Regions from separate parts of the Aquipuribacter sp. SD81 genome, predicted to be linked through region 1. Evidence: predicted binding sites of a transcription regulator. Region 1 holds the regulator's gene; each other region holds the start of a gene.
The links. The regulator LexA, encoded in region 1, represses DNA repair genes until DNA is damaged. The targets are predictions, from matches to a motif close to TCGAACANNTGTTCGA.
Positions count from the first base shown of each region.

Region 1 (5,038 bases):
GGATCTTGTTCTCCTCGCGCGCCTTGGTCGCGACGAACTCGGCGATGTCCGGGTGGTCGATGTCGAGGACGACCATCTTCGCCGCCCGGCGCGTGGCGCCGCCGGACTTGATGGTCCCGGCCGAGGCGTCGGCGCCGCGCATGAAGGACACCGGGCCGGACGCGGTCCCGCCGGAGGACAGCAGCTCCTTGCTCGAGCGGATGCGCGAGAGGTTGAGACCCGCACCGGAGCCGCCCTTGAAGATGCGCCCCTCCTCGGCGTACCAGTTGAGGATCGAGTCCATCGTGTCGTCGACGGCGAGGATGAAGCACGCGCTCACCTGCTGCGGCGCGGGCGTGCCGACGTTGAACCAGACGGGGCTGTTGAAGCTGAACACCTGGTGCAGGAGCATCCACGTGAGCTCGTGCTCGAAGACCTCGGCGTCGGCGTCGGTGGCGAAGTAGCCGTGGTCCTTGCCGGCCTTGGTGTAGGTGAGCACGACCCGGTCGATGAGCTGACGGAGGCTCCGCTCGCGGGTGTCGCTGCCGACCGCCCCGCGGAAGTACTTCGTCGTGACGATCGAGGAGGCGTTGACCGACCAGAAGTCGGGGAACTCGACGCCGCGCTGCTCGAAGATCGTCTCGCCGGTCTTCCAGTTGGTCTGGACGACGTCGCGCGACTCCCACGTCACCTCGTCGTACGGGTGGACGCCGGGGGTCGTCCACACCCGCTCGACGGTGAGGCCGGCGGCGCCGGGTGCGGTCTGTCGGGTCGACGAGGTCGTGTCGGTCATGCGGGCTCCCCTGGGGTGACGGTCGTGCCGGACGGCGTGCGGACGGTGCTCTGGACGGGTGCGGGTGCGGTCTGCTGCTGGTGCGCGCACTGCTGCTCGGGCTGCTGCTCGTGGGCGGCGCGCTCGACGCGGAGGAGGGTGATCGCCTCCTCGAAGTCGGCGAGGGACTCGAAGGCCCGGTACACGCTGGCGAAGCGGAGGTAGGCGACCTCGTCGAGCTCGCGGAGCGGCCCCAGGATCGCCAGCCCGATCTCGTGGGCGTCCACCTGGGCCGCCCCGGTCTGGCGGACGGCCTCCTCGACCTTCTGCGCGAGAAGGGCGAGGTCGTCCTCGGAGACGGGCCGGCCCTGGCACGCCTTGCGGACGCCCGAGAGGACCTTCTCCCGGGAGAACGGCTCGGTCGCGCCGGAGCGCTTGACGACGGTGAGGCTCGCCGACTCCACGGTCGTGAAGCGACGGTCGCAGTCCTGGCACTGACGCCGGCGGCGGATCGCCGTGCCGTCGTCCGCCGTGCGGGAGTCGACGACCCGGGAGTCGCCTAACCGGCAGAACGGGCAGCGCACGACGCACCCCCTTCCCCCGCCCCTGTGGACGGACCTGTGCGGTACCTGTTGACGACGGCACCTCACCGTGTGGACCACCTGTGGACCAGATGTGGATGAACCACACGGGTGTAACTACTAGATGTTGTGGCAACGGTAGCAGCGACCACCGACAACGCAAGAGGGCGGCGCCGCCTTCCGACGGCGTGTCGTCGGGTCGCGGCGCCGCCCTCGGGGACGCATCTCCCCGTGGCCGACCCGCTCCTGCAGGTCAGCCGGGGGTCGTGGTGCTCAGCGGGTGGGGACGAGGAGCCGGTCGCCGGCGAGCACCGTGCTCGAGGCGAGCTCGTTGAGCCGGACCACGTCGTGGACGACGGCACGCGGGTCCCGGTCGGGTGCGTGGTCGCGCGCGAGCGACCACAGCGTGTCGCCCGGGTCGACGACGACGCTGACCGCACCGACCGCGTCGGCGTCGACCGAGGTCGCGCCCACCCCGGACACGACGCCGGAGCGGCCGTCGCCGGCGGAGGCCCCGGGGGCGACGAAGGACGCCGCCGCGACCCACACGAGCAGCACCGCGAGCGCCGCTGCGGCTGTGGTCGCGACCCACGCGAGGGCGCGCACGACGACGCGGCCGCGCCGGGTGAGCACGAGGGCCGGACGGCGGCCTGGGGCGCGGTGGAGCGTCGGGCGGAGCGGGGCGGCGGCGGTGGTGCTCATCGGTTCCTCCTCTGGACAGGTGTTCGGTGGGGGCTCGCGCCTTCGAACGTCTGTACGTTAACCTCAGGTCGAGGGTTTGTCGAGCGTGTGTTCGACGGACGGCGACACGCCGCCCGCGGTGCTTGTGAACACGTGTTCGACCTCCTAGCGTCCTGATCACCCGGACGACGGGTCAGCGGCACGCACCGAGGAGACCCCGGGGGTCGGACACAACCCCCGGCGAGGACGACGGAGGACGACATGGCAGGGCAGGACCTGGAAGGGCTCACCGAGCGCCAGCGCCGGGTGCTCGAGACCATCCGCGAGGCCGTCCGCACGCGCGGGTACCCGCCGTCGATGCGGGAGATCGGCGAGTCGGTCGGCCTCACGTCCCCGAGCAGCGTCGCCCACCAGCTCGCCACGCTCGAGCGCAAGGGCTACCTGCGCCGCGACCCGCACCGCCCGCGGGCCATCGAGGTCGTCGGGCCCGAGGACGCGCGCCGGCGTCCGGCCCCGACCGGCGACGTCACGGCGGTCGTCGAGCCGGAGGCCGCCGAGGAGCCCGGGGCCTGGCGTGCGGGCGCCCACGACGAGGGCAGCCCGATGCCGGAGGCGAGCATGGTGCCGCTCGTCGGCCGCATCGCCGCCGGCGGACCCGTCCTGGCCGAGGAGGTCGTCGAGGACGTCTTCCCGCTCCCCCGTCAGGTCGTGGGCGACGGCACGCTCTTCCTGCTGCAGGTCGTCGGCGACTCGATGGTCGACGCCGCGATCTGCGACGGCGACTGGGTGGTCGTGCGCCAGCAGCCCGTCGCGGAGAACGGCGAGATCGTCGCCGCCATGATCGACGGCGAGGCGACCGTCAAGACGTACCGGCGTCGGGACGGGCACGTGTGGCTCATGCCGCACAACCCGCTCTACACGCCGATCCCGGGTGACGACGCGACCGTCCTCGGTCGGGTGACGGCGGTCCTCCGCCGCGTCTGAGGCGTCGGAGGCGTCGCCGCGCTCAGACCGGGGTCCGTGCGAGCGCCGCTGCTCCCGCGGCCGACAGCGCGTCCGCGGCGCGGTCGACGTCGTCGCCGTCGTTCCACAGGTGGAAGGACACCCGCGCGCGACCGGCGCGGCTGGCGACCGTGACCCCGGCGTCGCCGAGGGCGGCGACGACGCGGCCGTCCGCGTCGGGCACCACGAGGACGGGACGGCCCGCCGGCTCCCAGCCGAGGTGGGCGCGCAGCGCGTCGGCGAGGTCCGCGCCGTGGCGGCGGCGCACGTCGACCGGCAGGTCGAGCAGCACCTCGAGCGAGGTCTGCGTGCCGACCCACGCGAGCCACGCGGGGCTGACGTCGAAGCGCCGCGCGTCGGCGGCGACGCGCAGCCCGGGGCCGTAGACAGACCCCCACACGTCCTCCCCGGCGTACCAGCCGGCGTTGTGGCCGCTGAGGCGGTCGGCCACGGCGGGGCGGACCGTCAGGAAGGCGCTGCCCCTGGGCGCGCACAGCCACTTGTAGGCCGAGCAGACCGTGACGTCCCACGCGGCCGCGTCGACGTCGAGCCAGCCGGCGGCCTGCGTGGTGTCGCACACCGTGAGCGCACCGCACGCCGTCGCGGCGGCACGCACCCCGTCGGCGTCGACGACCCGCCCGTCCGCGGACTGCGCGAGCGAGAAGGCGACGACGTCGGGCCGCAGCCGCTCGGTCGCCTCCGGGAGGTCCTCCAGCGGCACCGCCGCAACGCTCACCCGGCGCCCGGCCTGAGCCTCGAAGGGCCCGCACACCGAGCTGAACTCGCCGGCCACCGTGAGCACCCGCGCCCCGTCGGGCAGGGCCACCGCGACCTCGGCGACGAGGACGGAGGCCTGCGAGCCGACCGCCACCCACGACGGCTCCACGCCGACGAGCCGCGCATAGAGGCGCCGCGAGGCCTGGACGTGGCGGTCGTACGCGACAGCGCACGCCCGCCCGGCCTGCCACGCGTCGACCGCCTCGTGCACGGCCGTCGCCGTGGCTCGCGGAGGCAGCCCGAGGGTCGAGGCGTTGAGGTAGCCCGGAGCCGGTGCCCACGCGGAGGTCGTCACCCCGACAGCGTGCCCACCGCCGCGGTCATGCCACAAGCAGCAGGTTCTTCCGCGACCCATCCACAGGGCTTATGGGTCGTCGTAGGCTGCCGCCCTTGCCCCTCGACGTCGACGTGCTGCGACTGCTCCGGGCCGTCTCCGAGGAGGGCTCGGTGTCGGCGGCCGCCCGGCGGCTGGGCGTAAGCCAGCCCGCGGCGAGCCAGCAGCTGCGCCGGGCGGAGCGCGTCATGGGCACCGCGCTCGTCGAGCGGGTCGGCCGCCGCTCGCGGCCGACGGAGCCCGGCCGCGTCCTCGCCCGCCACGCCGTCGCCGTGGAGGCGCTGCTCGCTGTCGCCGAGCGTGAGGTGCAGGCGGTCGCGGGGCTCGCCGCGGGGACCGTGCGCCTCGTCGCGTTCCCGTCGGCGTCCGCGCGCCTCGTCCCGCGTGCGCTCGCCGCGCTCCGCGCGGCGCACCCCGGGCTGCAGGTCGCCCTGCAGGAGGTCGAGCCGCCGGACTCGGTGCGGCTCGTCCGCGACGGCGAGGCGGACGTCGTCGTCACCTTCTCCTACGACCTCACCGACGGCACCGACGGCACCGACGGCACCGACGGCACCGACCGCACCGACCGCGTGTCGGACCTGGCCGGCCTGCACGTCGCGCCGCTCCTCCTCGACGAGGTGAGGCTCGCGGTGCGGGGCGACACAGCGTGGGCGCGACGCGACCGGGTCGCGGTCGCCGAGCTGTCGGACGAGGACTGGATCGCGGGCTGCCCGCGCTGCCGGGGCCACCTCGTCGACCTCGCCGCCGCCGCGGGCTTCCGGCCCCGGCTGCGGTACGAGACCGACGACTACGTCGCGGTCCTCGGGCTCGTGGCGGAGGGGCTGGGCGTCGCGCTGCTGCCCGGGCTCGCCGGCAGCCACGTCGCGGACCGGGACGTCGTCACGGTGCCCCTCGACCCGGTGGCGCGGCGGC
Region 1 covers NZ_JBBAYJ010000019.1:50,745-55,782, reverse strand. Annotated here, with positions in the region: gene WAA21_RS12400 (vitamin B12-dependent ribonucleotide reductase) at 1-772, opposite strand, end outside; gene nrdR (transcriptional regulator NrdR) at 769-1,335, opposite strand; gene WAA21_RS12390 (LysM peptidoglycan-binding domain-containing protein) at 1,606-2,034, opposite strand; gene lexA (transcriptional repressor LexA) at 2,275-2,997, shown strand; gene WAA21_RS12380 (aminotransferase class V-fold PLP-dependent enzyme) at 3,020-4,087, opposite strand; gene WAA21_RS12375 (LysR family transcriptional regulator) at 4,183-5,038, shown strand, end outside.

Region 2 (5,038 bases), on a different contig from region 1:
CCGTCCAGTCCCGCCAGGACGGTGGGCAGGCGGTCGACGACGGCGACCGCCGCGTCGACCTCGTCGGTGTCGATGGAGCCGACGAGCCGGCGGGCGACCGGCAGCGCCTCCGCGGCGATCGGCTCCACCTGGTCCACGAGCGCCGTGCCGCGCTGCACCGCCCCGCTCGCGGCGGACGCGACCCGGTCGGCCTTGCCGGTGACCCGGCGGACGAGGTCCACCTGCTCCTGCGCGTGGGCGGTCACCGCGCCGACGCGTTCGACCGCGGACTCCGCCGCCGCGGCCGCCGACTCCGCGCGGGCCAGGACGGCCTCGGCGCGCGCGACGAGCGCGTCGATGCGCGTCAGCAGCGTGTCGGCCCGGCCGACCAGCCCGACCGCGGTCTGCACCAGGTCGGCCGCGGAACCGACCACGTCGGCGAGCAGACGGTCCGGTCTCGGGATCACCACGGGAGCCTCACGGCTGAAGAGTGGGGCACCGCTCGGACACCCGCCAGCGGACGGAGGGCGGTCCCTCCGGACGTGACTGCGGTGGGGACCGGGACCTTCACAACAACCCCTGCGCTCCTGTGACCCTGACCCGCGGTCCCCACCGCGTACCGGAGCACTACCCGCCGCCGGCGGGACCAAACCTCGTCGCACGTCGCGTCATCCCGCCTATGTCCGCCGGGTGTAGGTGACCTGTTTCCGTCCGGTGCGGTCGGTGGTGACGGCGTGCTGGTAGGTGGGGTCGTGGACGCGTCGGTGGTGGTGCCCGCACAGGGGCACGGCCTTCGCCAGGTCGGTGGGGCCGAGGGTGGCCCAGGGGTCCTCGTGGTGCAGCTCGGTCCACGCGTAGGGCCGGTCGCAGTCTCGGGCGGCGCACGTGTCGTACACGGTGGCCAGGGCGGTGCGGTGGGCCTCGGTGAAGAACCGGCCGGCCCGGCCGAGGTCCAGCGGCAGCGAGGCACCACCCAGGACGGCGGGTACGACGCCCGCCCCGCACGCCAGGCGCCGGGCCTGCCCGGCCGAGACCGCGTGTCCGGTGTCCAGGCGGGCGGTGCCGAGGTTCCCGGTCGCCTCGTGCAGCTGGGCGAGGCTCATCGTGACCACGACGGTGGCGGCGACCTTGCCGTGCAGCCGGTCGGTCGGCAGGTGCTCCAGCAGGTCCGCGAACGCCAGACCCCGCTCGTTCGCCCGCTCCTGCGCCGTCGGTCGCTCCTGCGCGCTCGCCGGTCGGGCCGGCTGCTTCACAGTCGAAGCCGGCTGCCCGGTCGGGGCCGGCTGCCCGGTCGGGGCCTGCTGTCCGGTCGAGGTGCTGTGCCCGTCCGACTCGGCTCGTCCCGCGCGGCGGGGTGCGGTCATCTGCTGCACCGCCTTCACCAGCACCGCGGCGGAGGCGCTGGGCAGGGTGGCCCACAGGTCGGTGGTGCCGTCGGTGTTGTCCCGCCACGACAGCCGTGTCCGAGCCCGCGCGCGTTCCTCCTCCGAGCGCTGCACACGGTCCTCGTGCGCGGCGACCTCCCGCGCCGACAGCCGCGCCGCCTCGACCGCCCGCGCCGCCAGGCGCCGCAGCTCGGCCGGGGACACCTCCCGCGCCCGGGCGACCAGCCGTTGTTCCACCGCCGCCCGGCGTTCCGCGGACAACCCCGCGGGCAGGTCCCGCATCGTCCGCGCGATCACCGCCGCGGACTCCCGCGGCACGTCCCCGGCGCTCATCGCCTGCCGGGTCACCGGCAGGGACGTCGCGAGGTCCCCGGCCAGCGCCACGTCGGCGGCCGCGGCGGCGCCGCTGGTCTTCGAGCGGCCCGCCAGCCACGCCGACGTCCCCGACGCACCCGAACCCGACGCGACGTCGGCGGTGTCCGCGGCCCGCACCAGCGCCAGCCGCACCGCCTGCCACCGCGTGATCAACCGGTCCACCTCACGCAGCCGAGCCGCGACCTGCGGCACACCCGCACCAGCCGCCTGCACGTGCTCGATCTGCTCCACCAGCCCGTCCAACGCGGCCCCCGCCGACGCCAGGCGCACCGGCAGCGGATCCCAGCGAGGGACCTCCACCACCAACGCCGCCATGCAGACACACTACTCGAACACGTGTTCGAACACAAGACGTGACCGCCAGCGCGGGACAACCGACGCACACCGTCGGTGACGTATCGTGACTACCGACCGGTAGGTACTCACCTTGTCCAGGCGTTGTTCACCGAACCGTCGCCGCTGCTGGGCGCTTTGTCCTGGTTCGGTCGTTCAACCGTCACCCGCTCACCGACAGTCACGTCGACATAACGAGCGTGTAACTGCTGAGCCTGACTTCTTGACGCCGAACGATCGGTGACAAAAGGTGCGGAGGTCCCGCGCGCTCTGCTGCGCGCCTCCCTCCACGAGGAGACACCCACCGTGACAGGAACTCCCACGGGCAGGCGCGCCGTCGCCTGCCTCGTCGCGACGGCCACCGCCGTCGCCGGCGCCGCCGTGGTCGCGAGCACCCCCGCGTCCGCCGCGCCCCTCCCGTACGACGACGGCAGCTACGTCGTCCTCCTCGACGACCCCGCCGTCGCCTCCTACGACGGCAGCATCCCCGGCTTCGCCGCAACGAAGCCGCGCGAGGGCGAGGCCGTCGACGTCACCGGACGCGACGTCCGCCGCTACGCCGGCCGGCTCGCCGACCAGCAGGCCGAGCTGCTCGACGAGGTCGACGCCAAACCCACCTACACCTACCAGGTCGCCTTCAACGGCTTCGCGGCCGAGCTGGAGGGCGCGCAGGCGACGAAGCTCGCGGGCCTCCCCGGCGTCACCGCGGTCCTGCCCAACGAGGTCCGCTCCCTCGACACCGTGCAGTCCCCGGAGTTCCTCGGCCTGACGGGCGAGGGCGGCGTGTGGGACGAGCTCGGCGGCACCGACGCCGCGGGTGAGGGCGTCGTCGTCGGCGTGCTCGACTCGGGTGTCTGGCCGGAGAACCCGTCGTTCGCCGGTGACCGGCTCCGTACGGGCAGCGGCCTGCGCACGGACGGCAAGGGCCGTGTCGTCGGCCGCAACCCGCTGGTCGGGAAGCCGTTCCGGACCCGCGACGGCGAGATCTACATGCTCAAGGGCGACCGCACGGTCTTCCGCGGCGAGTGCGAGCTCGGCGAGGGCTGGGACAGCGCCGACCTGTGCAACGACAAGCTCATCACCGCCCGCTACTTCGCCGACTCCTTCCTCGCGAGCGTCGACGAGGAGAACCGCGGCGAGCACGAGTTCGTCTCCACCCGCGACGGCGACGGCCACGGCAGCCACACCGCCTCGACGGCCGCGGGCAACGACGGCGTCGCGATGTCCGTCGACGGCAACGAGCTCGGCGAGGGGTCCGGCATGGCGCCGGGCGCCAAGCTCGCCGTCTACAAGGTCTGCTGGGAGGACGACGACCCCGACACCGGCGGCTGCTACACCGCCGACTCCATCAGCGCGATCGAGCAGGCGGTCGTCGACGGAGTCGACGTCATCAACTACTCGATCTCCGGCACGACGACGACGGTCGTCGACGCGGTCGAGCTCGCCTTCTACAACGCCGCGAACGCCGGTGTCTTCGTCGCCGCCTCGGCCGGCAACTCCGGCCCCAACGAGTCGACCACGGCGCACAACAGCCCGTGGGTGACCACCGTCGGCGCGACCACGTTCAAGCGCGACGAGGGCACGGTCGTGCTCGGCAACGGCGCGAAGTACCTCGGCGCGAGCGTCATCACCGCCCCGCTGGCCCCCACGCCGGCCGTGCTGTCGAGCGAGGTCGCCCTCGCCGGAGCCGACCCGGTGCAGGCGAGCCTGTGCACCCCCGGCACGCTCGACCCCGCCCTCGTCGAGGGCAACGTCGTGGTCTGCGACCGCGGCGTCATCGCCCGCGTCGACAAGTCGCTCGCGGTCGCCCAGGCCGGCGGCGTCGGCACGGTCCTCGCGAACGTCACCGAGGGCAGCCTCGACCCCGACTACCACACCATCCCGACGGTCCACGTGGACGAGGTCAAGGGCGCGGAGATCAAGGAGTACGTCGGGTCCGCCGACGCCCCCACCGTCGCCTTCGAGCCCGGTGACACCACCGGCGGCGAGCCCACCCCGATCCCGCAGATCGCCGGGTTCTCCTCGCGCGGGCCGTCGCTCGCCTCGCGCAGCGACATCATCAAGCCCGACATCGTCGCCCCCGGCGTCGCCGTCGTCGCCGCCGTGGCCCCCGGCCCGAACAACGGCAACGACTTCAACGCGATCTCCGGCACCTCGATGTCCGGGCCGCACATCGCCGGTCTCGGCGCGCTCATCCTCGGCGAGAACCCGCTGTGGCACCCGAGCGCGGTGAAGTCGGCGATGATGACGACCGCCGACGACATCGTCGAGGCGGACGGCAGCACCGAGACCGACCCGTTCGTCCAGGGTGCCGGCTTCGTCGACCCGGACCAGATGTTCACCCCGGGCCTCGTGCTCGAGGCGGACGAGGAGGACTGGGCCCGCTTCTACGCCGGCCAGGGCCTGCAGCTGGGCGCGCCCGGCGAGGAGTACGAGCCGATCGCCGCGAGCGACCTCAACTACCCCTCCGTCGCGATCGGCCAGCAGGCCGGCCCGCAGACCGTGACCCGCACGTTCCGCGCCCTCCAGGCCGGCACGTGGGACGTCTCGGTCGACGTGCCCGGCTTCGACGTGACGACCTCGGTCGACACCGTCCGCGGTGACGCCTCCGGGCGTCGCTCGACGAGCGTCGACTTCACCTTCACGCGCACCGACGCCGAGCTCGCGTCCTTCGCGACGGGCTTCATCACGCTCGAGGGCCCGACGACGGTCCGCATGCCGGTCGCCCTGCGCCCGGTGTCGGTCGCGGCGCCGGCCGAGGTGACCGCCGACGTGGCCGACGGCTCCGTCGAGGTGGGCATCACGCCGGGCTTCACCGGCAGCCTGCCGCTGGAGACCGCCGGCCTCGCCGAGGGCACGGTCCTGTCGGGGACCTTCCCGCAGGGCGCCAACCGGTACGTCTTCACGACCGTCCCGGAGGGCACGTCGTTCGCCCGCTTCGACCTCGATGCGGCCGACGACGACGC
Region 2 covers NZ_JBBAYJ010000002.1:34,894-39,931, reverse strand. Annotated here, with positions in the region: gene WAA21_RS01385 (hypothetical protein) at 1-446, opposite strand, end outside; gene WAA21_RS01380 (HNH endonuclease signature motif containing protein) at 657-2,054, opposite strand; gene WAA21_RS01375 (S8 family serine peptidase) at 2,379-5,038, shown strand, end outside.
Region 2: a site for LexA is predicted at 2,068-2,083, ahead of WAA21_RS01380 (HNH endonuclease signature motif containing protein). Genes of this name have one in related genera too.

Region 3 (5,038 bases), on a different contig from region 1:
CGCTGCTCGTCCACTCCCGAGACGTCGAGGGTCCACAGCTGTCGGTAGGTCCCCTTGCGGGTGGCCGTACGGAGCCGGGTCGAGATGCCGAACCGCAGGAGGAGCCGCGACACCCCGTCCACGAGGTCCCGGCTCGTGGACGCGTAGTAGACGCGGCCCCCGCGCCCGTCGCGCTGGACGGTCACGGAGCCGTCCGTGGCCCACAGGTGGCGCAGGAAGAGGGCGATCTGTCGTTTGGGCAGCTGGTGGACGGCTGCGGGCACGAACTTCTCGTGCGAGCGCAGCCCGAACAGCCCCAGCCCGTCGAGCCACTGCGCGACCGGGTTCCGGCGACCGTGCGTGAGGCGGTAAGGAGAGGGCAGGCGCAGGCTGGTGCACCGGGCGGACGGGTGGTCGTCCCGCACCGCGCTGATGCCGAAGTGGGTCGCCGCGTCGGTGACGGCGGCGAGATTGGCCTCGTCGACGCTCGCGTAGCGCAGCGGCTGCCTCCGCACGAACGACCCGTCGCCGAGCAGGTGGGCGAGCAGGACCACCTCGCGGTCGTCCCACGCCGTCACGAGCGACGGCGCCGGGACGTGTCGGGGGACGGCGACGCGCGAGCCCGGGCGCAGGTCACCGAGGGCGGTCCAGCCCTCGTAGGCCATGAAGGGGTGGTTGGCCGTCGCGCGCACCTCCTTGCCCGACGCCAGGCGCAGGCGGAACACCTCGCGCGTACCGGTGGGGAAGACGTGGGTGAGGTGGCGCGTGACGTAGCGGAGCGACTCGTCGAGCGACCACACCGGGACGTCGGTCGCCCCGGAGGCGTACAGCTCTCCCATCGTCGTCTCGGCGCCCGTGTCGGCGCGCAGCACCTTCGTGTCCGCGGTGAGGCAGCCGGACTCGCGCAGGTCGGACATCTGCGGCTTCTTGTCGGTGCGCTGCTCAGGGCCACGGTTCAGCTGGCTGATGGCGATGAGCGGCACCTCGAGCTCCTTGGCCAGCAGCTTGAGCGCGCGGGAGAACTCGCTCACCTCCTGCTGCCGCGACTCGACGCGCTTGCCGGAGGTCATGAGCTGCAGGTAGTCGACGACGATGAGGCGCAGGTCGTGCTGCTGCTTGAGCCGGCGGCACTTGGCCCTGATCTCCGGCAGGGACATGTTGGGGCTGTCGTCGATGAACAGCGGGGCGTCGTTGCTCTGACCGAGGACGCGGGCGATCTTCTGCCAGTCGCTGTCCTGCAGCTTGCCCGTGCGCAGCGCCTGCAGCTTGATGCCCGCCTCGGCCGAGATGAGCCGGGTCGTGATCTCGGTCCGGCTCATCTCCAGGCTGAAGATGACGGTCGCCATGTTGTGGTGGATGGCCGCCGCACGCGCAACATCTAGTCCCAGCGTCGACTTCCCTACAGCCGGCCTCGCCGCCACGACGATCATCTGGCCCGCCTGCAGCCCGTTCGTCAGCTGGTCGAAGTCGCGGAAACCCGTCGGCACGCCGTGCATGCCGTCGGGGCGGGACTCCATCTCCTCCAGCTCGGTGACGGTGTCCTGCATGACCTCCGACAGCGGCCGGTAGTCGTCCCGCGACTGCCGCTCGGTGACGGCGTACACCTCGGCCTGCGCCTGGTTGACGATGTCGTCGACCTCGCCGCCCTCCCCGGCGTAGCCCAGGCCGGCGATCTTCGTGCCGGCCTCGACGAGGCGGCGCAGGACGGCCTTGTCGCGGACGATGCGGGCGTAGTACGCCGCCGACGCCGCGGTGGGGACGGTCGCGACGAGGGTGTGCAGGTACGGCGCCCCTCCGACCCGGTTGAGCTCGCCGCGCCGACCGAGGACGTCGGCGACGGTGACGGGGTCGGCCGGCTCGCCGCGCCCGAAGAGGTCGATGACCGCCTCGTAGATCATCTCGTGCGCGGGACGGTAGAAGTCGAGGCCCTTGAGCACCTCGCTGACGTCGGCGACGGCGTCCTTGCTCAGCAGCATCGCGCCCAGCGCGCACTGCTCGGCCATCACGTCCTGCGGCGGCATCCGCTCCAGCCCGCTGGGACCGGACTGCGCCCCCGGACGCCCGTGCTCCAGGTCGACCGGCGTCTCCGCGATGCTCACGTCCCCATCCCTCCCCGGGGGTGCCCCCGTCGCCCTCGGCCGTCTCGCGACGACCGTCCGCGTGTCGCCCTCCGGTCTACGCCTTCCCCCGGACACATGGTCGTGCGGAGGCCGGCGACCCCCACGACGCCCTCGCTCCGAGGTGGTCCGGGGCGCGACGCTAGGGGGCCGCACCGCGACGCGCCAAGCCCGTCGTGCACAGGGCCTGTGGACGGTCTGGGGACGGCCGGACGACCGTGCAGCGCAACCGCAGGCCGCGTTGTCCACCTCTGTGGACGGCTCTGTGGACGACACACCGGCGCGCTCGCGACTTCTGCGACGATCAACGCTCTGACCAGCAGGAACACCCCCACCGGGGGTGTGGAGGAAAACTCGTGGCGCGGTGGACGGCGCGTGTCCACGCCTCGGGCGCGGAGGAGCGGCACGCGGTGTGCGGCAGAATCGCCCGGTCGCCGACCTGCGGCGCCCGGTGTCGGCCCGTCCGTTGTCCACACGCTGTCCACACCGTCCGACGACGAGAGCCGACGACCGTGCCCCCGCCCGAGACAACCGCTGGTCAGCCGGTGCCCGGCCCCGTGCCCGCGCCGCCCGCCGCCGGTCCGCGCGAGGTCCTCGCCCTCGCCGTCCCCGCGCTCGGCGCCCTCGTCGTCGAGCCGCTGTTCCTCCTCACGGACACCGCGATCGTCGGCGCGCTCGGGACCGAGTCCCTCGCCGGGCTCGGCGTCGCCTCCGCCGTGCTGTCGACGCTCGTCGGCCTCTTCGTCGTCCTCGCCTACGGCACGACCGCATCGGTCGCACGCCGCCTGGGGGCGGGTGAGCTCCGCCGCGCGCTCGCCGTCGGTGTCGACGGGTGCTGGCTCGCGCTCGGCACCGGTCTCGTCGTGGCGGTCGTCGGCGCCCTCGCCACACCGACCGTGGTCGCGGCCTTCGGCGTCGCCGACGGCGTCGCGGCCGAGGCGAGGACCTACCTCGCCGTGTCGATGGCCGGCGTGCCGGCGATGCTGCTCGTCCTCGCCGCCACCGGCGTGCTGCGGGGCCTGCAGGACACCCGCACCCCGCTCGTGGTCGCGGCGGTCGGTTTCACGTGGAACGCGGTCCTGTCCCTCGTGCTCGTGCACGGGCCCGGTCCCCTGCCCGCGCTCGGCATCGCCGGCTCCGCCTGGGGCACGGTGGTGGCCCAGTCGACGATGGCCCTGTGGCTCGTCGTCCTCGTGGTCCGCGGGGCCCGACGGCACGACGCACCGCTGCGCCCGCACGGCGCGGGCGTCCTCGCCGCCGCCCGAGGCGGGGTCCCGCTGCTGCTGCGGACGGTGACCCTGCGCGGCGCGCTGCTCGCGACCGTCGCCGTGGCCGCCACGACCGGCGCCCCCTCGCTGGCGGCGCACCAGGTCGTCTTCACGTGCTGGACGTTCGGGGCCTTCGCCCTCGACGCGCTCGCCATCGCGGCGCAGGCGCTCACCGGCCGCAGCCTCGGGGCGGGCGACGCCGAGGGCACGCGGGCGACGACCCGTCTCATGGTGCGGTGGGGGGTCGGTGGCGGCGCCGTCCTCGGCGGGCTCGTGGCCGCGGCCTCCCCGGTGCTGCCGTGGCTGTTCAGCGACTCCGCCGACGTCCGCGCCGGCATCACCGCCGGCCTGCTCGTGGTCGGCGCCACCGCACCGCTCGCGGGCTACGTGTTCGTGCTCGACGGCGTGCTCATCGGTGCGGGGGACGGCGCCTACCTCGCCCGGGCGGGCGTCCTCGCGCTGCTCGCCTACGCGCCCCTCCTCGCGGTCGTGCCGCTGGCCGGGCTTCGGGGGACGGTCGGGCTGGTCCTGCTGTGGGTCGCCTTCGCCGGCGGCTACATGGCCGCCCGGGCCGTCACGCTCGGGCTGCGGGCCCGCTCCGACGGCTGGCTCGTGCTCGGCGCCGGGTGACCGGACCGAACCCGACCCGCCCCGAACCCACCTCGAACCCGCTCCACGCGCACCCGGAGACGGCGGAGGGCGGCCCGCCGCAGCGGACCGCCCTCCTCCGTGGGGCGCGTGCCGACGTCAGCCGGCGACGACCTCGACGTCCACGCTCGCGGTGACGTCGGGGTGCAGGCGCACCTGCACCGTGTAGCTGCCGAGGGACTTGATCGGCTGGCCGATCACGACCTTGCGGCGGTCCACCGACGGCGCGCCCGCGGCCTCGAGGGCCGTGGCGACGTCGGCGGGCGTGACGGCGCCGAACAGGCGGCCGCTCGCGCCGGCCTTGGCCTGCAGCTGCACGGGGGTCTCCTGCAGGCGGGCGCGGACGGTCTGCGCCTCCTCCACGCTCGCGATCTCGCGCGAACGACGGGCCCGCTGGATGGCGGTGACCTGCGCCTCGCCGCCCTTGGTCCACGGCGTGGCGAGGCTGCGGGGCAGGAGGAAGTTGCGGCCGTAGCCGTCCTTGACCTCGACGACGTCGCCGGGCTCGCCGAGCCCGTCGACCTCCTGGGTGAGGATGAGCTTCATCTCGGGGTCCTCCCTCAGCGACCGGAGCTCGAGTACGGCAGCAGCGCCATCTCGCGCGCGTTCTTGATGGCCTGGGCGATCTGACGCTGCTGCTGCACCGTCACACCCGTGACCCGGCGGGCGCGGATCTTGCCCCGGTCGGAGATGAACTTCCGCAGCAGGGCGGTGTCCTTGTAGTCGATGTAGTCGACACCCGCGGTCTTCAGCGGGTTCAGCTTCTTCTTGGGCTTGCGCAGCACCGGCTTCTTGGCGGCAGCCACGATCACTCCTCGTCTCGGTTCGGGTACCCGGCGCGCGTGCGCGCCGTGTCAGTTCTCTCGGCCGGCCCTCGGGCCGGGGTGACGGCCTCGGCCGCCGGGTGCCGTCGGCCCGCGGGCCGACGGTGCGAGGTCACGGTTCGGTCAGAAGGGGGGCTCGTCGTCCCCGCCGGCGTAGCCACCGGCCGCCGGGCCGGTCGCCCACGGGTCGGCGTAGCCGCCC
Region 3 covers NZ_JBBAYJ010000023.1:4,906-9,943, reverse strand. Annotated here, with positions in the region: gene WAA21_RS13820 (replicative DNA helicase) at 1-2,000, opposite strand, end outside; gene WAA21_RS13815 (MATE family efflux transporter) at 2,642-3,994, shown strand; gene rplI (50S ribosomal protein L9) at 4,112-4,558, opposite strand; gene rpsR (30S ribosomal protein S18) at 4,573-4,818, opposite strand; gene WAA21_RS13800 (single-stranded DNA-binding protein) at 4,960-5,038, opposite strand, start outside.
Region 3: a site for LexA is predicted at 2,167-2,182, ahead of WAA21_RS13820 (replicative DNA helicase). Genes of this name have one in related genera too.

Region 4 (5,038 bases), on a different contig from region 1:
TGGTCTCCACCTTCGTCGGGACGGTGGTCGGGGCCGTCGCCGGCTACTTCGGCGGTCTCGCGGAGACGGGCCTCATGCGCGTCGTCGACGTCATCATCGCCATCCCGCTGCTCGTCCTCGCCGCCGTGGTCGCCCGCGGCACCGACGGCACCGCCATCGTCCTCGGGCTGTTCCTCGGCATCGTCGTGTGGACGAGCCTCGCGCGACTCATCCGCGGGGAGGTGCTCTCGCTCAAGGAGCGCGAGTTCGTGGAGGCGGCCCGGGCGATGGGGGCGAGCCCGTTCCGGATCATCACCCGGCACGTCCTGCCCAACACCGTCTCGACGATCATCGTGAACGCCACGCTGACGATCGCCGCGGCGATCCTGCTGGAGACGGCGCTCAGCTTCCTCGGGTTCGGCGTGCAGCCGCCCGACACGAGCCTCGGCCGCCTCATCAGCACGTACCAGACGGCCTTCGCGACCCGGCCGTGGCTGTTCTGGTTCCCCGGCCTGTTCATCATCGGCATCGCCCTCACCATCAACTTCATCGGCGACGGTCTGCGCGACGCGTTCGACCCGCGCCAGAACAAGGTGCGCGCATGATCCTCGGCAGGAACCGCAGGTCCGGCGGCGCGACCGCCGCGCCCTCCGACGACCGGTCCGGCTCGGCGGCGGGCGAGGTCCACGGCGACGTCGTCGCGCCCGAGGTGGACCTCGAGACCGAGCTGCTGCGGGTGGAGGACCTCACCGTCCGCTTCCCGACCGACGACGGCGTCGTCAAGGCCGTCCGCGGGGTCGACTACGCGCTGCGCCCGCGCGAGGTCCTCGGCATCGTGGGGGAGTCGGGCTCCGGCAAGTCGGTGTCGAGCATGGCCGTCATGGGGCTGCTGCCGAAGAGCGCGCAGATCGACGGGCGCATCCTCTACCGCGGCAAGGACGTGCTGCGCATGCGCCCGGAGGAGCAGCGCGGGCTGCGCGGGCGCAAGATCGGCATGATCTTCCAGGACCCGATGACGGCGATGAACCCCGTCCTGACGGTCGGGTACCAGCTCGCCGAGGCCGTCCGGTCCCACGAGCACGTGTCGATGTCGACGGCGCTCACGCGCGCGCAGGAGATGCTCGACCTCGTCGGCATCCCGCAGGCGAAGTCGCGGCTGCGGTCGTACCCGCACGAGTTCTCCGGCGGCATGCGCCAGCGCGCCATGATCGCGATGGCCGTCATCAACCGGCCGGACGTGATCTTCGCCGACGAGCCGACGACCGCGCTCGACGTGACGGTGCAGGCGCAGATCCTCGACACCCTCCTCGAGGTCAAGGACGCCGTCGACGCGGCCATCGTGTTCATCACCCACGACCTCGGCGTCATCGCCGGCATCGCCGACCGCGTCCTCGTGATGTACGCGGGGAAGCCGGTGGAGACGGCGGGCGTCGAGGAGGTCTTCGCCCGGCCCCGCATGCCGTACACCGCCGGCCTGCTCGGCTCCGTGCCGCGCACCGACATGATCGGCGAGCGGCTGCGCCCCATCGAGGGCACGCCGCCGTCGCTCATCCAGCTGCCCGAGGGCTGTCCGTTCCGGCCCCGCTGCCCGCTCGCGGTCGAGCAGTGCCGCACGAGCGAGCCGCCGCTGTACGAGACCGACCGACGCGACCACCACGCCGCGTGCCACCGGTGGGAGGAGGTCGCGACCTACGAGGACGCGACCGCGATCTTCCGCTCGGACGCGGCCACCACAGGGAGCGCCCCCGCATGAGCACGACCACCAGCCCGGTGCCGAGCCCGTCGGGCACCGACCCCGCGACGGGCGGGCCGGGCACGAAGCTGCTCGAGGTCGACGACCTCGTCATGAACTTCCCCGTCCGCGGCGGCGGGCTGCTGCGACGGACGGTCGGGCACGTGCAGGCCGTCAGCGGCGTGTCCTTCGCGGTCGACGCGGGGGAGACCCTCGGCATCGTCGGTGAGTCCGGCTGCGGCAAGTCGACGACGGGTCGCGCGGTGCTGCAGCTGCACACGCCCACGTCGGGCTCGGTGCGCTTCGAGGGCCGCGAGCTCACGACGATGTCGACCCGGCAGCTGCGCCCCGTGCGCAAGGACCTGCAGATCGTCTTCCAGGACCCGTACGCCTCGCTCAACCCGAAGCTCCCGGTCAACGACATCGTCGGGGAGCCGCTGAAGATCCACGGCGAGTGGGGTCGGCAGTCCGGCCCCGAGCGCGTCGCGGAGCTGCTCCGGCTCGTGGGCCTGAGCCCCGAGCACGGCAACCGCTACCCGCACGAGTTCTCCGGCGGGCAGCGCCAGCGCATCGGCATCGCCCGCGCGCTCGCGCTCGAGCCGAAGATGCTCGTGCTCGACGAGCCCGTCTCGGCCCTCGACGTGTCCGTCCAGGCCGGCGTCATCAACCTCCTGGAGGAGCTCCAGGAGCGGATGAACCTCGGCTACCTGTTCATCGCGCACGACCTGTCGGTGGTCCGGCACATCTCCGACCGGGTCGCCGTCATGTACCTGGGCCGGATCGTCGAGGTCGCCGAGCGCGACCGGCTGTACGGCTACGGCAAGCACCCGTACACGCGTGCGCTGCTGTCGGCGGCGCCGGTGGCCGACCCGTCGCGGGAGCGCGGGCGCGAGCGCATCACGCTGACCGGCGACGTGCCGAGCCCGCTCAACCCGCCGAGCGGGTGCCGGTTCCGGACGCGCTGCTGGAAGGCGCAGGACGTCTGCGCCACGGAGACCCCGCCGCTCGCGGAGGTCGCACCGGGGCACCGGGTGGCGTGCCACTTCCCCGAGGACGGGCCGACCGGGTTCTGAGGGCCGGCTCGATCGCTCGGGGGTGCGTCGGGCGCGCCTCGTAGGCGGGCTCGGGCGTCCTGGCGCGGCGTATCCTCTCGGCGTCCGCGCGTGCCGAGCCGGTGAAGGGTCAGCTGGGCGCGTGACCGATGTCCGGCAGGCGGCGGCTGCTCGGCGGCTCGGCGGCGTCGACGCATGCCACCGGAGCCATGGGCGGGTGCAGTTGGTGTGCCCGAATACCTTGCGTTCGAACACGTGTTCGAATAGTGTGTCTGCATGGCGGCGTTGGTGGTGGAGGTCCCTCGCTGGGACCCGCTGCCGGTGCGCCTGGCGTCGGCGGGGGCCGCGTTGGACGGGCTGGTGGAGCAGATCGAGCACGTGCAGGCGGCTGGTGCGGGTGTGCCGCAGGTCGCCGCTCGGTTGCGTGAGGTGGACCGGTTGATCACGCGCTGGCAGGCGGTGCGCCTGGCGTTGGTGCGGGCCGCGGACACCGCCGACGTCGCGGGGTCCTCGGGTGCGTCGGGGACGTCGGCGTGGCTGGCGGGCCGCTCGAAGACGAGCGGCGCCGCGGCGGCCGCGGACGTGGCGCTGGCTCGGGACCTGGCGGAGTTCCTGCCCATGACCCGGCAGGCGATGAGTGAGGGGGACGTGCCGCGGGAGTCCGCGGCGGTGATCGCGCGGACGATGCGGGACCTGCCGCCGGGGTTGTCCGCGGACCGCCGTGCGGCGGTGGAACAACGGCTGGTCGCCCGGGCGCGGGAGGTGTCCCCGGCCGAGCTGCGGCGCCTGGCGGCGCGGGCGGTCGAGGCGGCGCGGCTGTCGGCGCGGGAGGTCGCCGCGCACGAGGACCGTGTGCAGCGCTCGGAGGAGGAACGCGCGCGGGCGAGGGCGCGGTTGTCGTGGCGGGACAACACCGACGGCACCACCGATGTGTGGGCGACCCTGCCGAGTGCCTCCGCGGCGGTGCTGGTGAAGGCGGTGCAGCAGATGACCGCACCCCGCCGCGCGCGCACCAGCGCCACGCACTCGCCGCAGCACGCGGCCCCTAATCACGCGGCCCCGCAGCACGCGGCCCCGCAGCACGCGGCGCCGCAGCAGGGGGCGCCGCAGCAGGGGGCGCCGCAGGAGGGAGCGGGAAGGCCGGTGACCGCGCAGGAGAGGGCGAACCAGCGGGGCCTGGCGTTCGCGGACCTGCTGGAGCACCTGCCGACCGACCGGCTGCACGGCAAGGTCGCCGCCACCGTCGTGGTCACGATGAGCCTCGCCCAGCTGCACGAGGCGACCGGGAACCTCGGCACCGCCCGCCTGGACACCGGCCACGCCGTCTCGGGCGGACAGGCCCGGCGCCTGGCGTGCGGGGCCGGGCTCGTACCGGCGGTCCTGGGTGGTGCCTCGCTGCCGCTGGACCTCGGCCGGGCCGGCCGGTTCTTCACCGAGGCCCACCGCACCGCCCTGGCCACCGTGTACGACACGTGCGCCGCCCGAGACTGCGACCGCCCCTACGCCTGGACCGAGCTGCACCACGAGGACCCCTGGTCCACCGGCGGCACCACCGACCTGGCGAAGGCCGTGCCCCTGTGCGGGCACCACCACCGCAGGGTCCACGACCCCACCTACCAGCACTCGATCACCACCGACCGCACCGGACGCAAACAGGTCACCTACACCCGACGGACGTAGACCGAGCGGGGTGCAGGGCCGGCGGAGCGCGCCGAGCGTGCGACGCCGAGTGGGCGACGAGGTGAGCGGGCCGCCGGGGGAGCAGTGCCGTGGCGTCGCGGTGCCGTGGCGTCGCGGTGCCGTGGCGTCACGGTGCCGTGGCGTCGCGGCGTCGCGCTGCTGGCGTGACGTGGGGGCTACAGCGCGCCGCCGACCTGGGAGCCGACGACGAAGGTGAGGAGCATGGCGAGCAGGCCGACGCCGACGTTGCGCAGGACGGGCCGCACCACGGGCGCGCCGCCGAGCCGGGCGCTCAGGAAGCCGGTGATGGTGAGCGCGACCACGACGGCGGCGACGGTGACCGGCACCCGCGCACCGGGGGAGGGCAGCACGATGGCGAGCAGCGGCAGCAGCGCACCGACGGCGAAGGACACGAGCGACGCGAGTGCGGCCTGCCACGGGCTGACGAGCGCCTCGGCGTCGATGCCGAGCTCGATCTCGGCGTGCGCACGGAGGGCGTCGTGAGCCGTCAGCTCGACCGCGACCTGCTGGGCGGTCTCGTCGCTCAGGCCCTTGTCCCGGTAGAAGCCCGCGAGCTCGGCGAGCTCCTCGTCCG
Region 4 covers NZ_JBBAYJ010000017.1:53,177-58,214, forward strand. Annotated here, with positions in the region: gene WAA21_RS11580 (ABC transporter permease) at 1-584, shown strand, start outside; gene WAA21_RS11585 (ABC transporter ATP-binding protein) at 581-1,732, shown strand; gene WAA21_RS11590 (ABC transporter ATP-binding protein) at 1,729-2,784, shown strand; gene WAA21_RS11595 (HNH endonuclease signature motif containing protein) at 3,040-4,443, shown strand; gene WAA21_RS11600 (VIT1/CCC1 transporter family protein) at 4,620-5,038, opposite strand, start outside.
Region 4: a site for LexA is predicted at 3,011-3,026, ahead of WAA21_RS11595 (HNH endonuclease signature motif containing protein). Genes of this name have one in related genera too.